DNA from 2 places in the Leptospira terpstrae serovar Hualin str. LT 11-33 genome. Region 1 is predicted to be linked to the other one. Evidence: riboswitches for the same ligand, from Rfam matches in the RefSeq annotation. Region 1 holds a riboswitch; the other holds the start of a gene.

Region 1 (12,266 bases):
GAACAGCAAGTTGATTGCTAGTTTTACTTTCATGGTCTTTGAGTTGTCTTTCGATTGCTGATACAAACCCTGTATCCAAAGTCCAAGTTTCATCAACCACTCTACCTTTTAATGTAGGGACATCTTTTGCTTGGATCAGAATGGGAAAAAAAAGAAGTAGGGAAAAAACCAATACCCGTTGCATACAAGGATATTGGTTTTTAAAAGTTATGTTACAAGAATTTTTTATAGACTACTTGTGGATTCGAGTGGCTCCATAATAAGTTGAGATTGGTTTTAAATCTTCAAACCCGATCAAATTCACTTGCCCACCTCGTTCTTCATAATCCCTTTTGAAACTTTGTAAAAACTCAATGGCAGAAAAACCGATCATTTTCACATTTTTATCAAACTTAAGATCTACTCGTTCCCCAGGAACAATCTTTCTAAGCAATAGTTTCAAAGAAATCATGTTAGAAAATAACAATGCTTGTTTCACATCCAAAACATGGATCTTGTTTTCGGATTTAACTGTAATGTCAGCAACAAAGATATACCGAAGTGGAACTCCGAAATAGATTTGAATCAAAATTGCCGTCACGATTCCACAAAAAACCCCAACTAACAAATCTTCCACGATAGTAATTACAACTGTCACAGTAAAAATGACGATTTGATCCCAACCCTTGTCGTAAGTTTCTTTAAAAACATGAGGGGAAGCCAAACGAATCCCGACCATAATCAAAATCCCAGCAAGGGAAGCCAGAGGGATTCTATGAATCAGACCTGGTAAAAGTAAAATGAAAAAAAGTAAAAAGAGTCCATGGAAAAAATTGGACCATCTTGTTTTTGCACCATTTTCCATATTGGCAGAAGACCGAACTACCTCAGCAATGATAGGCAATCCTCCAATCCAACCCAAAAAAAAGTTACCTGCCCCTTTTGCGACCAATTCACGGTCCATATTCGATTTACGTCGATAAGGGTCTGTATTATCAACTGCCGTTGCAGTTAACAAAGATTCTATACTTGCGATGAGTGCGATGGTAACAACCATCACCCAAAAGATTCCATCCTTCCATCTTGAAAAATCAGGAAAGGTTATCCCATCATAAATATGATCGGGAAGATTTACTAACTTTTCAGGACCAATTTTATAAGTTTGGTTAAGCAATGTATAAGAATGTTCATCTGCTAAATCAAAAATAACTCCTAAGAAAATTCCAACTAACACAGCAACAAGTGGTGCTGGCAATTTTTTCACTAAAGGATTTTTGATTTTTGCCAAAATGGCTATGATCACAATGGCGGAGATCCCGATGATGGCCACTTCAGGATTTATAAAGGAAAAACTAAAAGGAATTTCTAAAAGTAATCCCCCGATCGTTTTTGCTTTGGGAGTAATTCCGAGAGCCACATAAAACTGCTTAGAAATAATAATAATCCCAATAGCTGCCATCATCCCATGTACAACAGAGATGGGAAAATAAACTGTTAAATTACCTGCTTTTACCAAACCTAATACAACTTGAATGGCTCCTGCTATCACAATAGCCGCAAGTGTCAGTTCAAATCCTAGTTTTGCATCCCCACCACCCAATACCATAATCGAGTTTAAAACAACTGCAATCAGACCAGCCGCAGGACCATTAATTGTTAGGTGAGATCCACTTAACAAAGAAGCTATGATACCTCCGACAATACCGGAAAAAATTCCAGCCATCGGCGGTGCTCCTGAAGCGAGTGAAATGCCCAAACATAGTGGCAAAGCAATCAAAAACACAATAAAACCGGAAACAATATCCGATCTCCAATTTTCTTTCAATCCGGGTAACCAATCTTTTGGTTTCTCTTTATTGTTCATAGGGAACATCCTCTCAATCTAACTATCTTTATCTTAAAATGGCTTTTTAGTTTTCCGAAACTGGTTCGGATTCACACCGGATTGTTTTTTAAATTCTAGATAAAACGCAGATCTGGATCCAAATCCAGAAAGTTTGCCTACTTCCGCAATATTGAGTTCTGGTTGTTCATTCAATAATGCCATAGCTTCTTTGATTCGATATTGGTTTAATAGAGATGGAAAATTGAAGTTATATTCTGAATTGATAAGTTCACTTAACTGGTGGTAAGAAAGTCCCATTTTAGTAGCAATGAGTTCTTCATTACAATCTGGATCAAGATACACCTTTTCGGCACCTAACAAAGTTTCTAGTTTATTTCGAAATTCACTTTTATCAAATTTCGTTGTTAACGATCTATACCTTGATTTCGACTTATCCTTTTTTTCGTAATTTCTCAAAAACAAAAAAGATCCCGCCGTCAAAAAGGGAAGATAGAAAACTGCTGCATATATAAAGAATGGTTGATATGGATAAAAATCAAAATGAAACAATGTCTTCAAGAAGACGGAGAAAAGAAAAAAGAACCAACCAAATACATAAGCCCTTTCAACACTTTCTTGTTTTGCTAATAAAGAGCTATGAGTCTTAAATAAATAGTAAGCGGCGGTTCCAAATATTGATAACACTAGAAAGATTCTAAATTCATACACACGTGGAAAAAGTGGGACGAGCAAATACAAAAATCCAGCAAATCCAAAGGTCCAAAACAATACCTGTTTTGAAACCCGATTTCCAACAAACTGATCAAAAGAAGCAAGATAAGTAAAAAATATGAAATGGTTAATCGATAAAAAGATATAATAAGAATGCCTAACTAAGTTATTTGAATTTCCAAATACGGAAGCGAATTCCTTCCCATGTACTGAATATACAAGAAGGAAAAACATTAAAAAATGAACTAAGATTGATAGGTAAACCTTTTCCTTTGATTTTAGATATTCTGCAATCGCCCACCCAAAAGAAACAATGCCCACCATAGAAAAAAATAAAAATGTTAAAAACCGAAACAATACTATGGAACGGTAACTTGCAGAAGAAACTGTGCGAATGGGAAAATTTAAGTCTTCATTTGAAACAAGGTAAATATAGAAATAACGACTTTCCTTAGCTTTTAGAGTCACATTGAAATGCGGGAAGGGAGAGAGTAAACCCATCCAATCTTCCCAAACGTAACCACTGTAAGAGTCGATAACTTCTCCGTTAGGATTCTCCGAACAAAGTTCCACAAAGGGAATGTTAATCCACTGGATTAGAATGCTGAAATAGTGATCCACTTCCGTGTCATTCTTCAGTTCAAATCGTACCCATTGCCCTCCATCCTCCCGTTTTCCCCGCAAAGAATCCGCACTACGATTGTCCATCCAGGCAAAATTTCGCAGAGATTGGATAGATTCATGGCTGCAATTTTTGGGAATTTCCGTCCTGTGAGGTACCAAAAATTGAACATCACGGCTGATGTTTCTTCCATAGAAACTTTCCGGCTTCCACAAACACCCACCAAGACCTGCTAGGATTGCAAATAAGAGGGGTAATACGGCCATTCGTTTCATCTGAATCACCAGTTTTGGTGCATTCTGTGCGTAAGGAAGCGATTTCGATGTTTGGAAAAATTTGAAATGAATAATTTTTTGTCCAATTTTATGATTTTGGACAAAACAGGTGTCTAAAATGATGACAGCAAGAGGGTAGAAATTATGGATTTCCACGCAGCACTCAACAACATCTTAAACCCACCGGTACTCTTTTTCTTTTTAGGAATGGGAGTCGTTTTTTTTAAATCAGATCTAAGGATAACGGAAGGGGTCTCTAAGTTCCTTTCTTTGTATCTTTTATTCTCCATTGGGTTCAAAGGCGGCCACGAGCTATTTAAGTCCCCATTCGCAGAAGAACACCTACTGACTCTGATTGCCTGTATGTTCATGGCATGTTTTGTTCCAATTTACTCATACTTCATCTTCAGAGCTAAGTTGGACCATGCGAATTCTGCGGCTCTTGCAGGAAGTTTTGGATCCATCAGTGCCGTGACTTTTGTGACAGCCGGAGCCTTTTTACACAGTTACGGTTACGAATACCAAGGTTTTATTGTGGCCGGAATGGCTCTTATGGAATCACCAGCAATCGTACTTGCGGTAATCATCGATCGTTTGGGCAAAAAGAAAAGTAACGGGAATCAAAACGAAAAAATCCAATGGAAACAATTACTCCATGAAGCTTTCTTTAGTTCGTCCGTTTATATTTTAATTGGAGCTTTGATTGTTGGTTATTTATCAGGTGAATCTGGATGGAATACAACAAAACCATTTACTGAAGATATCTTCAAAGGACTACTCACCTTCTTCCTATTAGATAAAGGAATCGATGCCGCAAGACAAATGCGTGAATTGAAGAAAGTAGGTTTTTTTCTCGTAGGGTCTGCGCTTATCATCATGTTGATTAACGTAGTCATTGCGATTCTACTGACTAAAATCATCCAAATGCCAATTGGTGATGCCCTTATGTTTGTTGTATTATGTGCCTCAGCTTCTTACATTGCTGTGCCTGCCGCCATGAAGGAATCCATTCCAGAAGCAAATCCAAGTATTTACTTAACCGTTGCTTTATCGATTGTATTTCCAATCAACATCATCATCGGGATCCCTTTATACTTTTACATTCTGAAAGTGATCACAGGAACCGTATAGTTAAAGCATACTCACGTTAAAGAAAAAGGAGATATATCATGTATATTTCAAAAGGTTATTTCTATTTTCTACTGTTAGCGGTATTTTTACCGCTAACAGTTTCCATGGCAGTACCTACAGAACAACAAAATTCTGAAGAGGCCGCAGTAGTTCCTAAACTATATGTATCTTCTATGAAAGAGAAGGGAATTGATCCAGAATACAACCGTCACATGTTTGTTGAACCCGAGTTATCCAAACACTCTGCCAATTCCGGACAATTCTGGTTAAACGATGTTTTAAGATTTGGTTTGTATTTACGACCAAGACAAGAATCTAGATACAATTTAGACTTTAATGCATCTGACAAAGGTTATATTGATAGAACTGTTCAAACATCATCAATTTATTTTATCTTTGATCCCAGCCCCTATATACAAGCAAAAGTAACTCTCCAAGATGCTCGTGTTTGGGGAGGTGAATCACCCGCGTCTTCTGGAGACATTCGTGCCAATTTTTTTAACAACACGGCTGATATTTACTCTAAAAACCAAACTAATGCAGTATCTCTAAATCAAACTGGAGTTAGGGAAGCATTTTTAACTCTAAACCAGCTCCCACTTCGTTCTAAGTTACAAATAGGACGACAAATTTGGGCTTACGGCGACCAACGAATGATAGGCGGTGGAAACTGGACTGTGAATGGACTTTCCTTTGATGGGGCAAGGCTCATGTTTAACTACGACAACTTTAAGATCCACTTTTTAATGGCAAGGCCCTATTGGACTCAAAGTGGTACCAATGGAGTTGTATCAGCTAACGATCCAAAACTTAATTCCGCAGCAACAGGGACAGACACAACTTTACTAGGAACTTACAATAGTGTCACTATTCCTGATTGGGTTACTTTAGATCTATACAGTTTGGGTGTGGTTCGTAAATGGAAAAAAAATCCTATAAATCCTGTCACTGGTTTGCCTGAGTCTTCTAATGATGACCCACTTGCTGCCAACCGGAGTAGACAAAATCAAAACTTAATCACCACAGGATTTCGTCTTACCAACAGAACCAAAGGTAACTTTCTTCCTGAAGGGAAGGCATGGGATTTCACATGGGAATCTGCTTTCCAAACGGGGACCAGTGGGAGACGGATCCAAGATCCTTATCTAAAAGAGTATCTTCCAAATGAATATGATAACTCGAGAACAGAAAGAGAAAAGTATACAGGCCAAATGCATGTTTTCCAAACGGGATATACTTTCTTCAAAAAACTTAGATTAGGTGGTCAGGTATTGTATGCCTCTGGTGACAAAAATAGAGCAGATGCTTCTGTATCCACATTCCAAACTCTAGCCAATCCAAGATTTGGAGTGATCCCCTATTTTAACAGTGTGGCAGGAATCTCGGAAAATATCAATGCACAGAATTTATATTCTAAGTCAGTAAGTATCACCTACCAAACAGAATCCTTTGGTGAATTTCAAGTCACCTACTTTCAAAACGACAAAGCAGAAAAACATGATGCATGGTATGCTATCAGTGGTGCCGCCAACTCCACAAGTTCTCTAGGTGAAAAAAATCCCTATCCTGTATCGGCAGACAAAGGAAGTACAGAAAACTATTCTAACAATTCTTATTCTTCACCATATGCACTGGGGAAACGAATTTATACAGAAGTGGACTTAACTTGGCATGGGCAAATCAATGATTTTGTTTCATTGTGGATGGGATTTGGATATTTGAGTGCAGGTGATTCCATTCGTAATTATCGAAATAGCAAAATCCAATACAATACCACCACTCAATCCTTTGAATGGAACCAAAACTACCTACAAGGTAAAAACCAACTGGCAAAAGATGCTTTTATGGCCTACGCCCAAATCAACGCTGCTTTTTAAGAAAAACGTTCGATTTTTGTATGGATTTGAATAATATGGAGGTCAGACAGATTCAAATCCATGTTGGAAGCTTCAAACAAACAAAGACGGATTCGTAATAGCCTCTCTCGCGAGGAAATTAGAAACGTTTCACTTTTAATTTTAAAAGAAGAAGGATTGGAAGGTCTCTCTATGCGAAAAATCGCCAACCGATTGGGTTGTAGTGTCGCAAGTCCCTATTCCTATTATGAGAGCCAAATTGACTTAGTCCAAGATTTGATCAAATCAGGTGAGGACGAACTACTCTCCATGCTCAAAAAAGCAAGTGCAGAAGTAGAAACAGGCTCTGCCTTTCAACAGTTAGCTGCTATTGCGCGCTCCTACTTTAACTTCGCAAGTAACAACCGAGAGTTACACAAAGTAATGTTTGTAACAGACTATGGTGGAGTACATAGAAAAGCATTTCCTCAACTTCCGAAAAGTTACCGTTTCTTTTTAGAAACAGTGCGCATTGGTTTTGAATCTGGAGAAATTCCCTATCCAAAAAATGAATACCCTGCTATTGCTCGAATGATGTGGAGTTGGATGTATGGAGTGATTGTTTTGGATATGACGGGAATGCTTCGCAAAAGGAAAGGTTCCGGAAATCCCATTGAAGAAGGGATTTCCTATTTTCAAAAACTACTAAGTAAAAAATAAACTAACTGATACTTGGTGAGACTTCAAGTCCATCATCATCCATATCCAAACTTCCTTCCACTTCGCTTGAAACTGAAATAGAAGTTCCTTTGTCTTTCAATCGAATGAGTTCACTACGAACATAATTGATTGTTTCTGGTGCATCGGTCACTTCCCAAATGGGATTCCCAACTGACATTCGAATAGGTTTATTTAAATTGTAAGCATCTAAATACAAAGGAATGATTGGTAGATTGTATCGTTTACTAAGAACTACCATACCAGGATATAATTTTCTACTCTTTCGAAATCCACGATACCAAGTTCCTTCTGGAAAAATTCCAATCCCTAAATTTCCGCGCCCAATTCTTCTTTTAAAATCTTTGATGGTAGCTGGATCCGATTCACTTCGATTCAACGGAATCAAGTCAATTGACTTTACAATTCCTTTGACCATTTGCTCTTTTCTGTATAACCATTTTCTTTTTTTCCCTTTATTAGGAATTCCAGAATCATAACTTGTAAGTGCCGTTGTATAAATTCCGTATCGTTTGAGAACTCCACGAATCACAAATGCATCATATGGCATAGTAATTGCTTTTAAAAATTTATTTCTAGGTTTGATATGGTTCGAAATAAGGATTATGGATCGACCGTTTAACTTACGCAAAATATGGTCGTTTTGAATTTCAACTTTTTTGTTTCCATACTTCAAACGCATTGGTTTCACCACTATCCACATAAGCACAAATCCGATGGATCTTCCCACATAATAAAACATAACTTTTCCTCTTATTTTGTAAGTGCCCTAAAATCCAGTTTGGTTGCAAAAGTTTACAGTAGATTTTCGCTACAATTCCGAGTCATTTCTGTTTCAAATTAAACTTTCTTCTTAGCTAAGCCCAGCTTTAAAATTTGACAATTCCTTCGTTTACGAAAACCTGGAAATTACCTTTAGGGAGGAAACAGGTGTAATTCCTGTGCTGACCCGCAACTGTAATCCAAATCAAAGTTTGGTGAGCCAGATCTTCCCCGTAAAGTTTACCTCGTGGTTAAGGAACTTTACAAACTGCATCCAAATGTCCACCATTTGGGAACAGGGGCCCCGAAGGCATCGGGGCACCCGAAACAATCGCAAACAAAACTTGTATTTTAGGATACCCTTCTAAAAAACTAACAATAGTTTGTTTATCATTGAATCGGAGTTCCCCTAAATTCAAAACATTTAGGAGACTTCTATGACTAGAACAATCAAAACAACAATCCTTTCTTTGGTTTTATTAACACAAATCATCGCATGCCAAACAGAAAAACAAGTTTCTGAATCCGATGCGAATAACAACCTACTCGTTGGTTTACTTGCTGGAAGTGCAGCTTCAACTTCTTTTTTATTGGATTACAATGGGCAGTGGAACGCAGGTTATACTTACAATGCCAGTGGACAAATGACAGGCACTCCGAATGGACGACTAATCATTGCCACTAATCCAGATGGTTCAGGAAGTATCATTTCTGGATTTAATTCCAACGCAAACTACTTTGGTGGTGGCGATACAACTTATAGAATTCTTTCCTTTGACAAGGCAACTCGTAGACTTTACTACCAAAACACACCCGGTGGAAACAACTTTGCCAATTCTACTTTTGGAAGAATAGATTATACACCTGTCACCACTTCTGGATGTGAGCTTGGAGCCTCAAAATGTTTCTATTTTTGTGAAGCAGTTTCTGGAAAGGCAACACTTGCTGAAGTACAAGCAAGTACAGTAACTAGTAACTCAGTCAATTATGCAACGAATGGTTGTGGTGGATTTACATTCAGTAGAGCACTTTCAAGAACTGAAAACTCAACTTGGACTGGACTTTAAAAAATAGTTTCTTAACTTGGGAGATGTGATGCAAAAACTATTAAAAAATAAAACATTATGTCCTTTGTTTCTGATGTTTTTTGTATCATTCTCTTTCTGCAAAAAATCTCCTTCCGGTACAGCGGATGAGAATCTTGCCGCCTTATTGCCTTTACTGAATGCAGCGTCAAGTGCCAGTTTCTGTCCCAAATCACCGCTACCTGCAGATATCTATCTTGCAACAACTGTTGTGAGCGCTAGTGCCAATGTATCCGGATTTTCTGATCCCAATAAAGCTGTGAATGGAGTATGTGGTGCTGGTGAACTTGTGGGATCTTTGGATGTCTACGCACTAGACATAACAGGTGCAGGTGCTACTATGATTCTCAGTTGGGGTGGGCGGACAGTCAAAAATGTGGCCGATAGTATTGACTTCATCATTTATGATAATAGCTTTCGTATCTCCGACGACACTAATACTTACGCGATGGATCCATCTGTCATCCAAGTATCAATCGATAACACTAACTACTGCGGATTTAATCCTAGTTATACGGGTGCCAATGTCAATCTGATGAGTAGTTGGTTACGATTTGGTGGCTTAAGACCTGTGTATTATAACATGACTACAAAACCATACACAAACGAAGATTTATTCATCAATACCGGCGGATCTTTTTTGTTAGGTGGCGGTGATGGTTTTGATTTAGAAGACCTAGATCCCAATGATCCAAATGACACTGGTTGCGATAACACAGTTGCCAACAACATCAAAACAACTGGATTTAAATTCTTAAAAATTACTTCTGCTGCCAACGTAAATAATCCCAACACGGGAATTCAGTTTCCATGGCCTCCTGGAAGTTATAATGGAAGCGATATTGACGGAGTGGTGGCACGCGAAATCCAATGAGCCCGTCCGGCCATTATGTCAATTCCAACCTTCCTTCGAAGTTCTACTAAAAAAAACAGAAAAAACCGACCTGTATTTCAGTTGACCGATTTCTAAAAAAAAGTTCTTTTTTAGAACTACTTCTCGGTGCGGATCCACTTTGAGCGAAAACCAAGCTCGGGTTTAGGAGATGGCAAGTATTACAAACTCTAAACGCCATTATGCCAAAAATAAATCGGAGGCAAAATTGAATCAAAAAGCACCCATCGTTATCGGGGAATACAATTTCATTTCAGAAAATTTACCTCCTGATGGCCAACTCCGATTGATCTTCCAACCAATCGACATGACTTCGTATTGGAGCCGATGTGGCCTCACTGCAAATTTTGTTGCAGGATTTTATTCTTATTGTTACGAAGCTAGCGAAACCAAAGCCAACGCCCTTTCCACAATCATTAACGAACTTTTGGAAAATGCTTCCAAGTTTTCGAAGGCTATGGAAGGAAAAATTAACGTAGAATTGAAACAATACGGAAATCTTTTAAGAATTGATGTTTTAAATGTGGCGTCAAAAACCTTACGAGATAGTTTTGAGCTTTTTGTAAACAAACTCTTGTCGGAGAACGTGGAGGAGATGTATTTTTCTACACTCGAAACCAAGGTAGACGGTGATACTCAGTCTGGTTTAGGACTACTGATGATATTAAAAGACTACCCCGTCCGTTTTGGTTATAGTTTCAACGAGATCGATGCCGATACTCATGAAATCACGGTAAGAGCAATTATCAACGTAGAAGAGATATAATAGGCGAAGCTTCATGGAAATCAAAGACTTAGATTACAATATAAAATACGACGAAGCCACTAAGACTGTCAAATTCACAGGTTCTATAAGATTACAGAACTTACCCGCTTATGAACCCATAAAAATATTTTTAAGAGACGCAGCCAAACTTTGCCAAGGGTCTCTGTTAACCTTGGACTTTCGAGATTTACAATTTGTAAACAGCTCGGGGATCACAACCCTATCCATGTTTATTATTGATTCAAGAAAAAGTGCAGCTTGCCAAATCAAAATCCAAGGTTCCCTCAACGTTTCTTGGCAGTCAAAATCTCTATCCAATTTCAAAAAACTTTGGGACCAAGTGGTTTTGGAAATTTCCTAAACCACAAATTCAAGCCTCTACTTCTACATCCGTTCCTATCGAACTTCATACTAAATTCGAACAAGAAGCGGGAAGTTTCATTCCATCTCCTCAAATTATAAAAAATCATTTGCAATTTAAGCAAAATATATGAAGTTAAAAATAATTTTCCTCATTCTCCTACACAAAATCAAAAGAAAGAAACCTTCACTCTATGCCACAATCTCCCGCCAACGTAAATCGATTCGTCCTATCTGACTATTACAAGAAACAACTGAACGAAATAGCCTATCAAGGGGAATTTCGTGCAGAAACTTTTGCGACCAAGTTCCGATTCTTCTTCCTCGGAATGATATTTATTTTTTCGACTTTGGGAATGCTTTCTGGCCGTCCTCTTGTTGAGTTCTATTACCAAATTTCCTCCATCTTAATTCTACTCTGTTATAACTTTATTGTACTCTATTCATTAAGGAAATCTGGTAAATACCTCAATGTATTTAAATTTCTTTCTTCCTTTTTAGAAATATCCCTGCTAACTTTCGTTATTGGGTATACTGCACAAGCACAAAAAAACCCGAGCCTTGTGTATGCAGCTCCAATGATCTATGTGTTTTTTATTTTGATCGCACTCGCTTCGATACGCAATAATACTAAGGCAATCATTTTTGCAGTTACAGTCCTTATTGTAGAGTATGCATTTTTAACCATTTACTTCTATCCAGAGATGTCCGATTTGAATACAAAACTCATCGAATTATCTTCTTATCTCAAACCAAACTACCTAGAAGAAAACAGCACATTCTTTTTAGTCAGTGCAGTACCTATGGGAATTTTTCTCATCCTCCTATACATGATAGTAACAGGAGGATTGATACTCTATGCAATCCGCAATACATCTCGCACAACTCATGAACAAGCTGATTTAATTTTTAATGCAGAAAAACAAGCCATCTTAGAAGAAAATATGCATCTCGGTATGGAATTGGAAGTAGCAAGGCAAATTCAAGCCATGGTACTTCCTCGCAATGAAGAATTAAAAGAAATCCAAGAATTAGAAATTTCTGCAAGAATGGACGCAGCAAATGAAGTGGGTGGAGACTATTACGATGTGGTCCATCATGAAGATGGAACAGTCTACATTGCCATAGGAGATGTAACAGATCATGGTCTTGCATCTGGAGTTGTGATGCTTATGACACAATCTGCTTTTATCACAACTTTACGTTCAAAAGTAATCTCTTTACGTGAGTCTCTTCGATCCATTAACTCTATTTTATTTTCAAA
Region 2 (12,266 bases), 220 kb from region 1:
CATTAGGGATCAAAGCGAAAGCAGAACTCGAAGTAATCTACAGTTTTCGGGAACATTTGATCAAACAAAAGTTTGAAGAGGCAGAGTCTAAAATATCAGAAATTCGTAATGATAACATCAAAAAAGAATGTAATAAAATTCTAGCGGAAGCAAAGAAATGGAAAGTGGATCATGACTTTGTGATTGGAGCTGGTGGATTACATATCATTGGTTCCGAAAGGCACGAATCCCGTCGAATTGATAACCAACTTCGCGGACGTTCCGGTAGGCAAGGGGATCCTGGTTCTTCTCGATTTTATTTATCCTTACAAGATGATTTGATGCGTATTTTTGGATCTGACCGCATAGCACGTATTATGGACACACTCAAGATGCCAGAAGGTCAAGAGTTGGAGCATAGTATGGTATCCAATGCCATTGCACGTGCACAAAAACGAGTGGAAGGTCATAACTTCGATATCAGAAAGCACTTGTTAGAGTATGACGATGTAATGAACCGTCAAAGAATATATATTTACGGTATTCGCAATGAACTCTTAGACAAAGGAAATATGTCGAGAACCATTGTTGATTTTTTTGATGAAGTAGTTGAGAACCAAGTCATTCTTTATTGCGAAGGCAATAATGTGGATGCTTGGGAAGCGGAATCTCTTAACGAGTGGATCCAAAGTTTAGGTATCACCGAAACCATTGATCCAAAACAATTCAAAAAAGAATCTAACCCACAACTCAAAGTATTCGAAGTAGTTTCTAAATTAGTAAAAGAACTATATGAATCCAAAGTTTCTTCAATTGGGGAAGAGGTTTGGCGATCGATCGAAAGGAATGTATTCTTAGACATTTTGGATCATAGATGGAAAGAACATCTATATGCCATGGACCATTTGAAAGAAGGAATTTGGACTGTTGGTTATGGAGAAAAAAATCCTTTGATCGAATACAAACTACAAGGGTTTAAGATGTTTGATCAGTTAGTTGATAGTCTTAAAAACGAAGTAGTCTCTTTTTTGTTGAAGATTGAAGTGACTGAATCCGACCGTAACCAAGATGAATCTTCACCAAAAGAATACAAAAAAATTGGCGAGGAACAGAGAGCGGAAGTGGATATGTTTGGAAATGAAGTTAAGTCCAATAAAACCAAACCTCAAGTCTCTTCGACAACAAGTTCTGGTGGTGGTTCCGAAAGAAAATCGAGCCGACGCAAAAAATAGGTAAGTAGTTACTTTTATAAAAAGAAAAAAAACCAACTCTTGCAAATAGTCTTCGGCACTATGGTGAGAGTTGGGATTTAATACGTTGAATCAAATTTTAGAATGTTGTATAGATAGGTTACGATTCTAATTTTTGTTTTTATTCTATAGACTTGGCAACCACACCATCAATATCGGATCCATTATTATAGGAATGTGGGTAAACATATCCCAAACCTGTGTTCGGATCAGTGACTGCCGATGCTGATGTCATTTTAATAAATTTGAATCCTAGTGTTTTGATATTGTTTAATACTGTAGTATCGCAACTCACATTTGTAATTAAATCGTCTATATTGAATCCATCTCCACCACCTAATAAAAATCCACTTCCCGTCGACGTAAACAGTTGTTCTAATGACAAAGGATTGGAGCTCATATTATAGAGAACTGGTCTAAGCCCACCGAAACCAGGCCAGGAAGAAATTTTATTACTGTCTGCGACAGAGGAATTGAATCCACTGATATCAAAACCGCAATAATTGGTACCATTAAAAGATACCTGCACTACCATCGGATCGAAGGCATAACGGTCGTTACTTTCTGTGACTCGAAATGAGTTTTCATAAACTATAAAATCATTTCCAGCAATATTCTTAACTGTTTTCCCTCCCCAGGATAAAACTAATGTTGCGCCTGCTCCTGTTAAGTTTAAAGCATATACATCTAACGATCCGGAAAGATCTCCACCTCCACAGATACCGTTGATTGCCTTAGAGGAATCATTGAATCCACTCACATTTGAATTTGCCGAAACAACTGTATCTGCAATAGGAATTCCAGTAGGCAAAATTCCTGACGGACAATTAAGTCTTGTATTATTCGTAATTTGATTGGAGCCTAATAGCGCTAAGAGTTCAACTTGGTTGTTTTTTGGCTTTGGTGAACAATTAATCAAATTTAAGAATAGTAATATTATCATTAGATATCTAATGGAATGATCGGATTTTGTTTTCATTAAATGACTCCCTTTGGCCCTGATACAATCAGAGCCAAAAATAAAGTTAACTACCAGCTTGTTGGATTGGATGAAACGAAAAGTGCTTTGCTCCAACCGAAACCGCCGCAACCCGTTCTCGTAGGATCAGCAGAACTGTAAGTGGATAGATTGGCATTTTCTGCTTCAGCTAAGGTCGCGAAGTTTGGAAATACTGTGCAATAGTAGAAACATTTGTTTGCTGAGTTTTCGCAACCAACAGTTGTAGGTGCTGTCCAAATAACTTTTGTGTATTTACTTGGACTCCATGCATCCGATGGAAGGTATTGGTAGATAAATGTGCGATTGACAGTATCAACTGCAATGATTCTTAAATAACTAGTTCCCGATGCCCAAATACCAAATCCAGATGGATCTTGTACGATGGAAACATTGGAAGTGAAACTAGTACAATTTCCACCACTACAAAATCCTCCCTTCCAATATCCTCTAATTTCTGCTAAAGAATCCATTACACTTGATTTACCTTGTTGTTGTCCAACAAGAAGGCCTGTGAATAAATTAGTGTTAGCTGCTGACTCATCGACTTTTCCTGAGTCGGAACAGGCAGTTGAAAATGAAATTGCTAAAATAGCAATTGTTAGTTGGATAGTTGTTTTCATTTAGATTCTCCTAAATCTTGATTTGAATTTAGGGGAACACGAACAGGAAATAGGTTTATCCTCGCCAGAAGACGGGAAATCTTAAAATCTATAGAAAGATATGTAAGTAATGTTTTTTCCATACGGGCGCCCCGAATTTACCTTCGGGGCCCCTTTACACCATCTGTGAGACAGATAGATGTAAGTGTGCAAAGTTCCCAATCCACGGAGAAAACTTTGCGGGGAAGATCTGGCTTATCACCTAATATAGCTTATACTATATTAGGTGCATCACAGTTGCGGGTCAGCACAGGACTTTCACCTGTTTCCTCCCTGAAGGTAATGCCACAGTTCCCACCTCAATATTTTTTGTCAATGGATTTAGTTTATCTTTGTTTTATCTGACAATGATTTTAGGAAGTTAACAATCATTTCGATCTCTGAATCATTCATCGGTCGGTTCAGTTGGTAATGATTCATCCGTCGGACAGCTTCTTTGAGAGTAGGTACGCTACCATCATGAAAGTAGGGTGCCGTTAATGCTACGTTTCGAAGAGGTGGTACTTTAAAGAAATAATTGTCTGACGGATTTCCAGTAAATTCAGATCTTCCAAAATCATTAGGATTGTATGAATGCACAGTATCTAATTTAGCAAATTGTGATCCGCCAAGTAGGTTTTTGTTGTGACAGTTTGTACATCCTACCTCAAGATATGTTTTTAATCCGTCTAACTCATCTTTATTGAGAGCAAACGAATTAGACTCTATAAAATCATCAAATCTTGATTTTGATACAAGAGAATTTTCAAAGGCAACTAATGCAAGTCGAATGGAATGAATACTTGGAGTTGGCGAATCGGGAAAAGCATTTGCAAAAAAAGCTGTATAACTTGAATCGTTTTGAACACGAGATAATAATTCGGATTCCGATGGTAGTGACATCTCTAAAGGATTAATGAATGGGTCCGTTGCTTGGTTGATTAATGTATCTCTTCTTCCATCCCAAAAAATTATAGGTAAAAAGCCAACGTTAAGAATCGTAGGAGTGTTTCTTTTTCCCAGTTGGCCAAACGTTCCTCGTGAAGTGGATTGTCGATCCATACCTGCAGCAGTTCCATCAATTGGATGGCAGGTCAAACAGGATTGCACATGATTAGATGAAAGTTTGTTATCTCTAAAAAGTTTGTTACCTAAACTAATTTTGGCAATTGAATCTGTTTCAGAACCTGGAACAAAGCTCGGTAATTGACCAATTTTTTCTCTGGCAACAGCCTGGATTTCCATTGCATACATAATGTTTGATGAGATACTTAAAGAAACCAAACTATTGGTTATATAATTTTTGTTTGATTCATTAGTTAGAATATTGCAACTAGCAGATATTATATGTATTAAACATAAAAATAGTAGATTAAGTTTTTGTTTGTCTGAACGAATTAATGGAGGTGAAACCATAGAAACCAAACAAGGAATCTACCCCGAATCCTTCAATTCAAATTTTGGATCCGGTTTTTCGTTTGGTAGTGAAAGTTGAGAAAACTAATTCTAATTTTAGACTGCTTGTCGTTAATTATTTAATTTGTGTGAAAGGAATTTGTTACTGCTGCAATTGTTCCAGCAATTTCACCAATTTTTTGACTGACTTGATTTAAATCTTCTGAATTATTAGCAAGTTCTTGGGCACTACCGGAAAGAGTATTGATAGTGTTAACCATATCTTCCGAAGCTTTTTTTTGCTCCCGACTAGAAAACTCAATAGTTTCCGCCATTTCTTGCAATCCGTTAAGCTCTGTCGTGACATTGATTAAACTATTCGTTTGTATTGTCATTTCGCCTTTCAAGTGGTCTACACCAGATTGCATTCTATTGGATTGTTCTACAATTTCGCTAAGTGCATTAACAGTTTCATGTACATGGTTTGCCCCAATGATTACAACAGAGTTACTTTTATCAATGAGTCGTTTTATGTTTTTGACTGACGATTGTGTTTTATCAGCCAATTTAGAAATTTCTTCAGCTACTACGGCAAAACCCATCCCCGCATCACCAGCACGAGCAGCTTCAATACTTGCGTTTAATGCGAGTAAGTTGGTCCGTTCTGAAATTTCGGTGATCAGATCTACAATACCCGTGATTTCTTTTGTTACGGAACGAATTTCAGTCATAGCATTGTCAGTATTTTGAATGGAAACATTACCAAAATTAGCTAAGTTTGTTGACGTAATAGATTGATCCGTTAACTGAAAAAGAGCTTTTTCAATATTAAAAATAGAGCCTTCTATTTTCTTCATTTCCTCTGTAATTTTAACAATGTTTTTCGTTTCATTTGTAATGAATTCAAACATAATTTCAAATGAAGTTGTTAGTTCTTCTAGAGATGCCGCAGATTCTTCCGAGATGGAAGCAAGGGAGGATGCATTGTCTGAAACAGAAATTGCATCTTGTTTTAATTTATATGAAACTTTCTCTGCGTCACTTACCGAGATTTTTAGTTGGTTCATGATATGATTGAGGTTTTTCAAAAAAAGATTGATCGAATTTGTAATTTTCCCTATTTCATTGTTTCCAAAATTAGGAAGTGTTTTTGTTAAATCTGCCTCTCCGCTGGAAAGTTCGTTTACTTTAGAAAGAACAGTTGTTAATGGATTGCTGATACTTCTAAATATGAATATAACAAATAAACTAGAGATAAGTAAAGAAATCAAAACTAAAATAATGTTTATATTCCTCTGGAAAGATAATAATTGGATCCTATCGTTTACTAACTTTTCTAATATTGCGATGGAACTGTTTTGGATTCCACCTGCGATCAAAGTCCCTTTATGGATAGTTGCAAATAACTTCTCTGCTGAATTTGGTTTAACTTTTGTTAAGATGAATGTATCTTTCAGTTCTCGGATATAGTTTTCACAAGTGATTTTAGAATCCTCAGTTGCCTTTTTTAGTTCTCCAACATAAGGAGAAGGATCTTCGACGGATTTTGTATAGGATTTTTGAATTTCATTGCATGTGGTTTCAATAGAATTAATGGAAATCAAGGCTTTGGTAAAACTACTGCTAGAATATTGTTTGGTATTGTAATTAGCACTCGAATACTCTTCACGAGTTACTTCTTTTAAAACTCCTACGTTTTTTAGTATCTCAGGTACTCGAAAGAAAATAATTTCCATTTGGTAATAAGAGTTAACTTCCGGATCAAGAATTAGATTAGAAAAATCGCCAATTTTCAAAGCAAGTTCTTGTGTGTCATAGAGAAACTTTGTTGCTGTGGGTTGGTCAAAACTTTTGATTTTTGTATATTGATTCCAAGTAGAAAGTTCTTTTGTTTCGTTTGGGAGAAGGTCTGTTTCTTTAATTTTAGATTGAGCAGATTTGATTAGAGGAACCAAATCATCCGTGTTTTCTTGTCCAATCTTTAGCCTTTCTAAACCTTCTCTATAAGCCAGATAGATTGGTTTTAGTGTTTGGATTCCTAATTGTTCTTTTTCGGAGAACTCAATGTTCCCATTCAGTGAACGTACTAAAATAAGCAAAATGATGAATAGTGATGCAATGAGAGGAATCGGTAGCAGCAAGAGTCTGGTCTGAATGGAAAACTTTGAAAGAAATTTTGTCATAGAACTGTGTATCTTCCTACAGTGGACGAAAAAAATTCCACTTACCTTCTAACGATTATTGATATTCAATAAATCAATCATTTAATTTTATAGGTGTAAGAATGGGAGGGTTTGTGAACAGATCCCTAATACTAATTACATTGTTCGTTTCGGCTTCATGTGCTCGTACTTTGGAAGTAAAAAACAAAGAGAGTCTTTTTGAAAATTGTATGAAGACTTTTCAAGATGAAGTTAAATGTCGCGAGTTTATGTCTAAATCGGCTGAAGACATCAAATCCGAAGAAGAAAAACGTGAAGAAGTTTTGGCTCAACTAACAGTGGAGCAACTGGCAGGAATGAAACTGCGTAGAGAGATCAAAGACACTTTGCCAGGTAAAAATGGAAACTTTGTCCGAGAATTTATTGGCGACCCAGATGAAGTCAAAAGAGGAGGCGATAGAGAGTATTGGATTTATAAACGGCCTATTAGTAAATTCTCTGGTGATTCTCCTCCAGATAAAGAAATCACTGTGATTTTTCGCAGATCTTTCGTTGAAAAAGTAGATTATAAAAAACCTTAAAAACCTTCCTTGTTGATTGAGGGAGATATCCACCTCCCTCAGATTGTTGAAACCTTTTCCAATCATTGCATTGGAGAAAGAGATAAGAATGAATTCATTGTTTTTGTAATTCAGAATATAGGATTATACGTTAATCTTAAAATTCATTTTTCATTTTTAAGTTTAGCTTATTTATTATGACGCCGGTTCTGTAAACCGATTAAGGTCAAATTTGAAAAGATTTAGGTAGGGATAATTGAAAGTTAAATAAATAGTCAGGAGAGGTCATCTCCTGACTCAAGTTTTGTTAGTATACCAAGTAACTGGTTAAATCTACTGTTGTGCCAGCAGCTGTTGTATACGATGTGTTACAAGCGGCAAACGCACCCGCAAGGGCTTGTTGCGCAAGGCCATAAGTAAACTGAGGTAAGTTACAAGGTTGAATGGGGTCATTGACTTTTTTAAGTACACATTCTTTCAATGCATTCAAATCATCAGTCGTTTTACCTTCCAATTTAACTAGCGAACAACCGTTCCCTGAGTTGAAGTATTCTTTTCCACCAACGCATGAGTTTGCTGCTGTATATGCAACTAGACAGATTTGTTGAACTTCGTTGAAACTTCCAGCGTTGACTAGGTAAAGTAGAGCCGTTGGGTTATCTTCTTTTTTTGCACCTGACTCTGTGCAGCCAACAACGCCAGCTGCCAAAAGGAGTGCCAAAGAGATTCCTACTAAACCAGATTTAAAGGATTTCATATTCTTTTTCATTGTTTTCTCCTTAGAATTTTGCTACCATACCGACGATGATACCGTTTTGGTGAGAAGCCGGTCTTCCAGAAGTATCGATGAACTGTTGACCAGGACCCCAATCTCTTCTTAAGTCTACTTTTACTTGGAGGTTTTCCGTTAAGTCGAAAGTAGGTGTGAAAGTGAGAGTTTTGATTTGACCGTAGTTAGTAACTGCTCTTGCACCAATGGAATCTTGGAACTTGAGGTCATATCTGTCTGCAGGTGTAACTGCAAATAGAGGAGGGTTTACAGCAAGTGACCCACCGTAACGTTTGTCATCAAGATACTCAAAACGGAAACCAAGTGCAAAGAAGTTTGTAAATTGGTACTTCGCTTGTAGTTGGTAAGTTTGGTAAACTCTTTTGATTTTGTTTTCACGAGTGAAACTAGTGTCTTTTGTGAAACCAGCAGCAACTAAACCTGGATCTAAATCAGGAACTAAACCTGGTAGTGCAGCATCTAATTTTGCTTTAGTCACTCCACTTGCTTCATATCCATACGCAGCTGTGTTTGTTTGACCAGTTCTTTCACCGTAAGTATAGTCAAAGATAGTAGTCAATTTGTCAGTTGGTTTGAAGATCAAAATCAAGTTTTGGATCATCCAATGGTCAGTTTTGAAAGCAGATTGTTTTGGAAAAGAAGTTCCAGTTGACTGCTCAAGATAGTAAAGAGCATTGTTTTGTCTACCTTTGATGTTATCGTTGGCTTGCAATGTGTTCCATACTACTTGGAATTTATCAGGTACTAAATCATACTTTACTTGTGTTCCAATCGCTCTAGTAGGGTTTGGACCATCAGCATAAGCATGTTGTTGAGTGCTAGTTAAACTAGATCCACCTGCTGCATCACCGTAAGCTGCCAATCCACTGTAACCAAATTGTTGACCGTTACCAGTGTAACCAGTTCCTTGCGCACTATTGTAAAGATATAAACTTGTTGAAAGTCTATCGTTTACTTGTAAGTTAGCTCGTGCACCGGTGTGAATGAAGGGGATTGTATTGTAGAACACATACCCAATGGTGTAAGCAATGTTGTCTTTCGAGTCTAAAACTTCGAGTCCAATATGGGTTGCCATCTTACCTACGTCAACAGTCAACCCTTTGAGTACTGGGAAGTATGCTGAAACATAAGCTTGTTGTAACAACTGCATATTATGAAGCGAGTTTGTTGTTTGATACGGACGTTCTTGGTACATGTTGTTTTGTCCGTTTTGCATATCCAAACGGAAACCCCATGGACTTTCTTTATCCGCCAACTTCTCCATAGAGAGTTTAACTGCATTCACAGCAAACTGCTTGTTGTATTGGTGAAAAGTACCCGCTGTATCTTGGGTAGCCCCTTGCCGGTTGTTTGAAGTATAGTTATAGTATACATCCACATATCCGGAAAAATTTACCAACTCATACCAAGACTTATCCTTTTCCTTTTTATCCTGAGCAAAAAGGGAAGCCTGGGAAAATAAGGTAGCAACGATCGTCGCCAACAGAGTGTATTTATTTCTCATTTGCCATTTCTCCTATGTGAACTTGTTGTGCAAGTTGTGTACCAGGTTGGCGGAGTTTCTACGCGAGGAAGGTAGAAAAAAATGGAAACACTGTATTTGAATGGGTTCTTGGGGAAAAAAAATATGTTTTTGATTAAATAAAGAACAACTCGAGGGTAAATGGATGAAAAAAAAACGAACTAATTGGTCAAATTGCTTATAAAATGAGCAGAGTGATGCAATAGTCTTGAATATTCATTTTCTTTAGGCGAGTGTAGGACAAGATCTAAAAGATAATTTAGAACCATTCCATAATTGGTTTTTGCCAGTTGGGGGTAAGTTTCGGCCAAATGGTTCCCGTTTATCTTCATATCCGTGAGGAGAAGGGGTGGTTCTTCTTCCCAAATTCGAACCATCTGTGATGTGATTTCCCCAAAAATTGGTTTGAGTTTAAAGATAAATTCATTATCGATCGAAAATCGTGATTGGAAGTGTCGCTTAACGGGCGCTAGATATTCTTTTTTTATTGTAAATTCATCTATATTAGGAGTTGTTTGATTTTTTTCCCACTTAGTTAAAAATTCGAAGAACAATAAACAATCCTTTGTATTCTGACCTGAGAATTTTAAAGTCCGAAGAATGGTTTCTAATTCTTTTAAAGAGCTTTGATTCAAAAATGAAAAAAATGCCAATGCCAATTGGATTCCAATAAAGTCTTTGGAAGTTTGGTCTAGTTTTTTTAAAATATTATGATTTGGAAACAATTGTGGCGGCAGGTTAGGAAGGAAAATTTGGAAAATACTTTCCTCAGCTAACAGCTGGATCATACGAGAAGGATAGGGTCCTAAAAAGGATTTGAGAACTTCATCTTGGAATCGCTCTAATGATATTTTTTTTGTAATATGTTTTGTTTCGTGAATAGCCTTTTTTGTTTCTGGTTCGATCAAAAAATCCAAAGTACTTGCAAAACGTAGAGCACGAATTGGTCGTAATCCATCTTCAGTAAAACGTAGGATCGGATTTCCTATGGTCCGAATGGTCTTTAGTTCAATATCCCTAATTCCCAAATGTTCATCCACAAGATGTCCAGTTTGTAGATCGAATGCTAATGCATTCATAGTGAAGTCTCTTCTTTTCAAATCCTCCGACAAAGTAGTACCAAATTCCACATGATCAGGCCGTCTTCCATCAGAATAGTCTTTGTCGATTCGGTAAGTTGTTATTTCGTAATTGATTTTATCTAAAACAACTGTTACAGTACCATGTTCAATTCCTGTGTCTATTACTGTCCGAAATAGTTTCTTAACTTGTTTGGGTTCTGCATTTGTTGTAAGGTCGTATTCTTTGGGAATTTTTCCCATGACTAGGTCACGCACCGAGCCACCAACAAGGTAACATTCGAACCCTGCTCCTTTCAATGCAGAGTCAATTTGTAGCAGATGAGTTAAAAATTTTGCGGGGACTAAGGAATGTATGTCTATTGGCAATTTCTACATTTGCCTCTAAACACAATTTCGACTGATTCGGTGGAGAAACCTTTCAAGTGTTTGGCGGAAGGAATCCCATTCCACGGATCATCGATACATTCAATTTTGCCACATACATTACAAATCAAATGTCCATGTGCTGCCGAAACAATATGGTTCCCATCGGACTTTAACTCAAAGTAGGTGACTCGATCTGTGGAATGGAGAGAGTTTAAAAGGTTTTTTTCTTCTAAATCGGATAGTGCTCTGTAGATGGTAACTCGGTCCCAAGATTCCTCTTTGGGAAGTTTTTCCATAATTTCCTGGTGGTTTAACGGCCGGGGGGATCCTTGTAGAATGGACAAAACTTGTTCACGATTTTTCGTAACTTTGAGTCCGATTTTTTTTAAAATTTGGGAAGGGTCTCCAGCCATGATTTGTTTATCCTGTGATGGGGGAAGATTGTCTATTCTAAAATCACGTTTGCTTTCCAGATTTCCCAATACCGAATTCCCATCCGAGTATGGACTTGTAAAAACTCTTCAATTTCTATTCCTTTATTTTTTTCAACAATCACAGGTGCAATGCCTAAATCCAATCTTCGGTTGAGAATGGAATCAAGTTCTTCCTTTGCCAATTGGGTGATCCGTTCGCAGTCTTCTTTTCTTTCGGAAAGTTGAGCTTTGTTTGATTCACAAAATGTGGCTGTTTTGAAGGAAGAACTAGATTCTAGTAAATCATCCAATTGGCGAGTGACTGACTTTTTACAATGGGTTAAGAAGATAACCATGAAAAATAGAGGCACTATTTTGGTAAAAATTTGAAAAATCACACCTTTGCATCCTGCGCTAAGTTTGCTAATTGGTCCGCTCTGGTGTTTTGTTCACGAGGGATGTATTGAATATCAAATTGTTGAAATGAAGATTTTAAAGATTCACATTTGGTTTTGAAAACAAGTAAGTCTTTATTTTTTACCTTGTATTCGCCTTTCATTTGTTTGACGACAAGTTCGGAGTCCAAACGAAATTTGATTTTTTGTAAATTCTTTTTGATCGCTTCTTCCATACCTCGGTGTAAGGCTTGCCATTCTGCCACGTTATTCGTTGCGTTTCCAATTTTTTCAGATAGAAAAAAAAATTCGATTCCATCATTGTCTTGAAAGGAAACACCGATGGCAGCGGGACCTGGATTACCGCGGGAACTACCGTCACAGTAAATAAAGGTGGTATCTTTTGTAGACATAGCCGACAGTCTTTTCGGTGATCTCTCTCTCACCAATCAAAAACATGAACAGAAATTAAAAAAATCTTTTGGATTTTGATTTATGAAGGACTTTTTTGCCGGGCCGTGGTAAACGGAGCGTATTGGGTGGCGGGTGGATTACCCCACCCAATCTATATAGGGCGGGGACATCTACCTAAAATTCCCAAACCCCCCCGAAAAAAAAGGAAATTCCATGACCGAACGGGGATTTGGTGCCCTTACCATGTTTGAAAACCGCCTTCGTAAACTAAAGAAAGAGCGCGAAAAGTGGGCAAAACGA

Evidence for each region. A riboswitch is a leader RNA that binds a small molecule or an ion and turns the genes downstream of it on or off. The one in region 1 is predicted to bind cobalamin.
Region 2: linked by a shared signal. The riboswitch ahead of LEP1GSC203_RS08260 (hypothetical protein) and the one ahead of LEP1GSC203_RS07250 (hypothetical protein) in region 1 are both predicted to bind cobalamin.

What each region holds. Positions count from the first base shown of each region.
Region 1 covers NZ_AOGW02000009.1:108,949-121,214, reverse strand. The annotation lists gene LEP1GSC203_RS07285 (TPM domain-containing protein) at 1-184, opposite strand, end outside; gene LEP1GSC203_RS07280 (SulP family inorganic anion transporter) at 233-1,843, opposite strand; gene LEP1GSC203_RS07275 (helix-turn-helix domain-containing protein) at 1,877-3,589, opposite strand; gene LEP1GSC203_RS07270 (sodium-dependent bicarbonate transport family permease) at 3,578-4,564, shown strand; gene LEP1GSC203_RS07265 (alginate export family protein) at 4,603-6,441, shown strand; gene LEP1GSC203_RS07260 (TetR/AcrR family transcriptional regulator) at 6,502-7,119, shown strand; gene LEP1GSC203_RS07255 (lysophospholipid acyltransferase family protein) at 7,121-7,879, opposite strand; cobalamin riboswitch at 8,016-8,149, shown strand; gene LEP1GSC203_RS19755 (hypothetical protein) at 8,151-8,318, opposite strand; gene LEP1GSC203_RS07250 (hypothetical protein) at 8,337-8,966, shown strand; gene LEP1GSC203_RS07245 (LIC_13355 family lipoprotein) at 8,995-9,858, shown strand; gene LEP1GSC203_RS07240 (slr1658 superfamily regulator) at 10,028-10,642, shown strand; gene LEP1GSC203_RS07235 (slr1659 superfamily regulator) at 10,656-11,003, shown strand; gene LEP1GSC203_RS07230 (PP2C family protein-serine/threonine phosphatase) at 11,197-12,266, shown strand, end outside.
Region 2 covers NZ_AOGW02000009.1:331,773-344,038, forward strand. The annotation lists gene secA (preprotein translocase subunit SecA) at 1-1,211, shown strand, start outside; gene LEP1GSC203_RS08255 (LIC_13355 family lipoprotein) at 1,351-2,208, opposite strand; gene LEP1GSC203_RS08260 (hypothetical protein) at 2,259-2,849, opposite strand; cobalamin riboswitch at 3,053-3,205, opposite strand; gene LEP1GSC203_RS08265 (cytochrome-c peroxidase) at 3,210-4,283, opposite strand; gene LEP1GSC203_RS08270 (methyl-accepting chemotaxis protein) at 4,403-6,445, opposite strand; gene LEP1GSC203_RS08275 (hypothetical protein) at 6,655-7,005, shown strand; gene LEP1GSC203_RS08280 (hypothetical protein) at 7,292-7,753, opposite strand; gene LEP1GSC203_RS08285 (outer membrane beta-barrel protein) at 7,764-9,278, opposite strand; gene LEP1GSC203_RS08290 (CCA tRNA nucleotidyltransferase) at 9,458-10,744, opposite strand; gene LEP1GSC203_RS08295 (Fur family transcriptional regulator) at 10,735-11,157, opposite strand; gene LEP1GSC203_RS08300 (hypothetical protein) at 11,190-11,513, opposite strand; gene LEP1GSC203_RS08305 (ribonuclease HI family protein) at 11,552-11,965, opposite strand; gene LEP1GSC203_RS08310 (class I SAM-dependent methyltransferase) at 12,180-12,266, shown strand, end outside.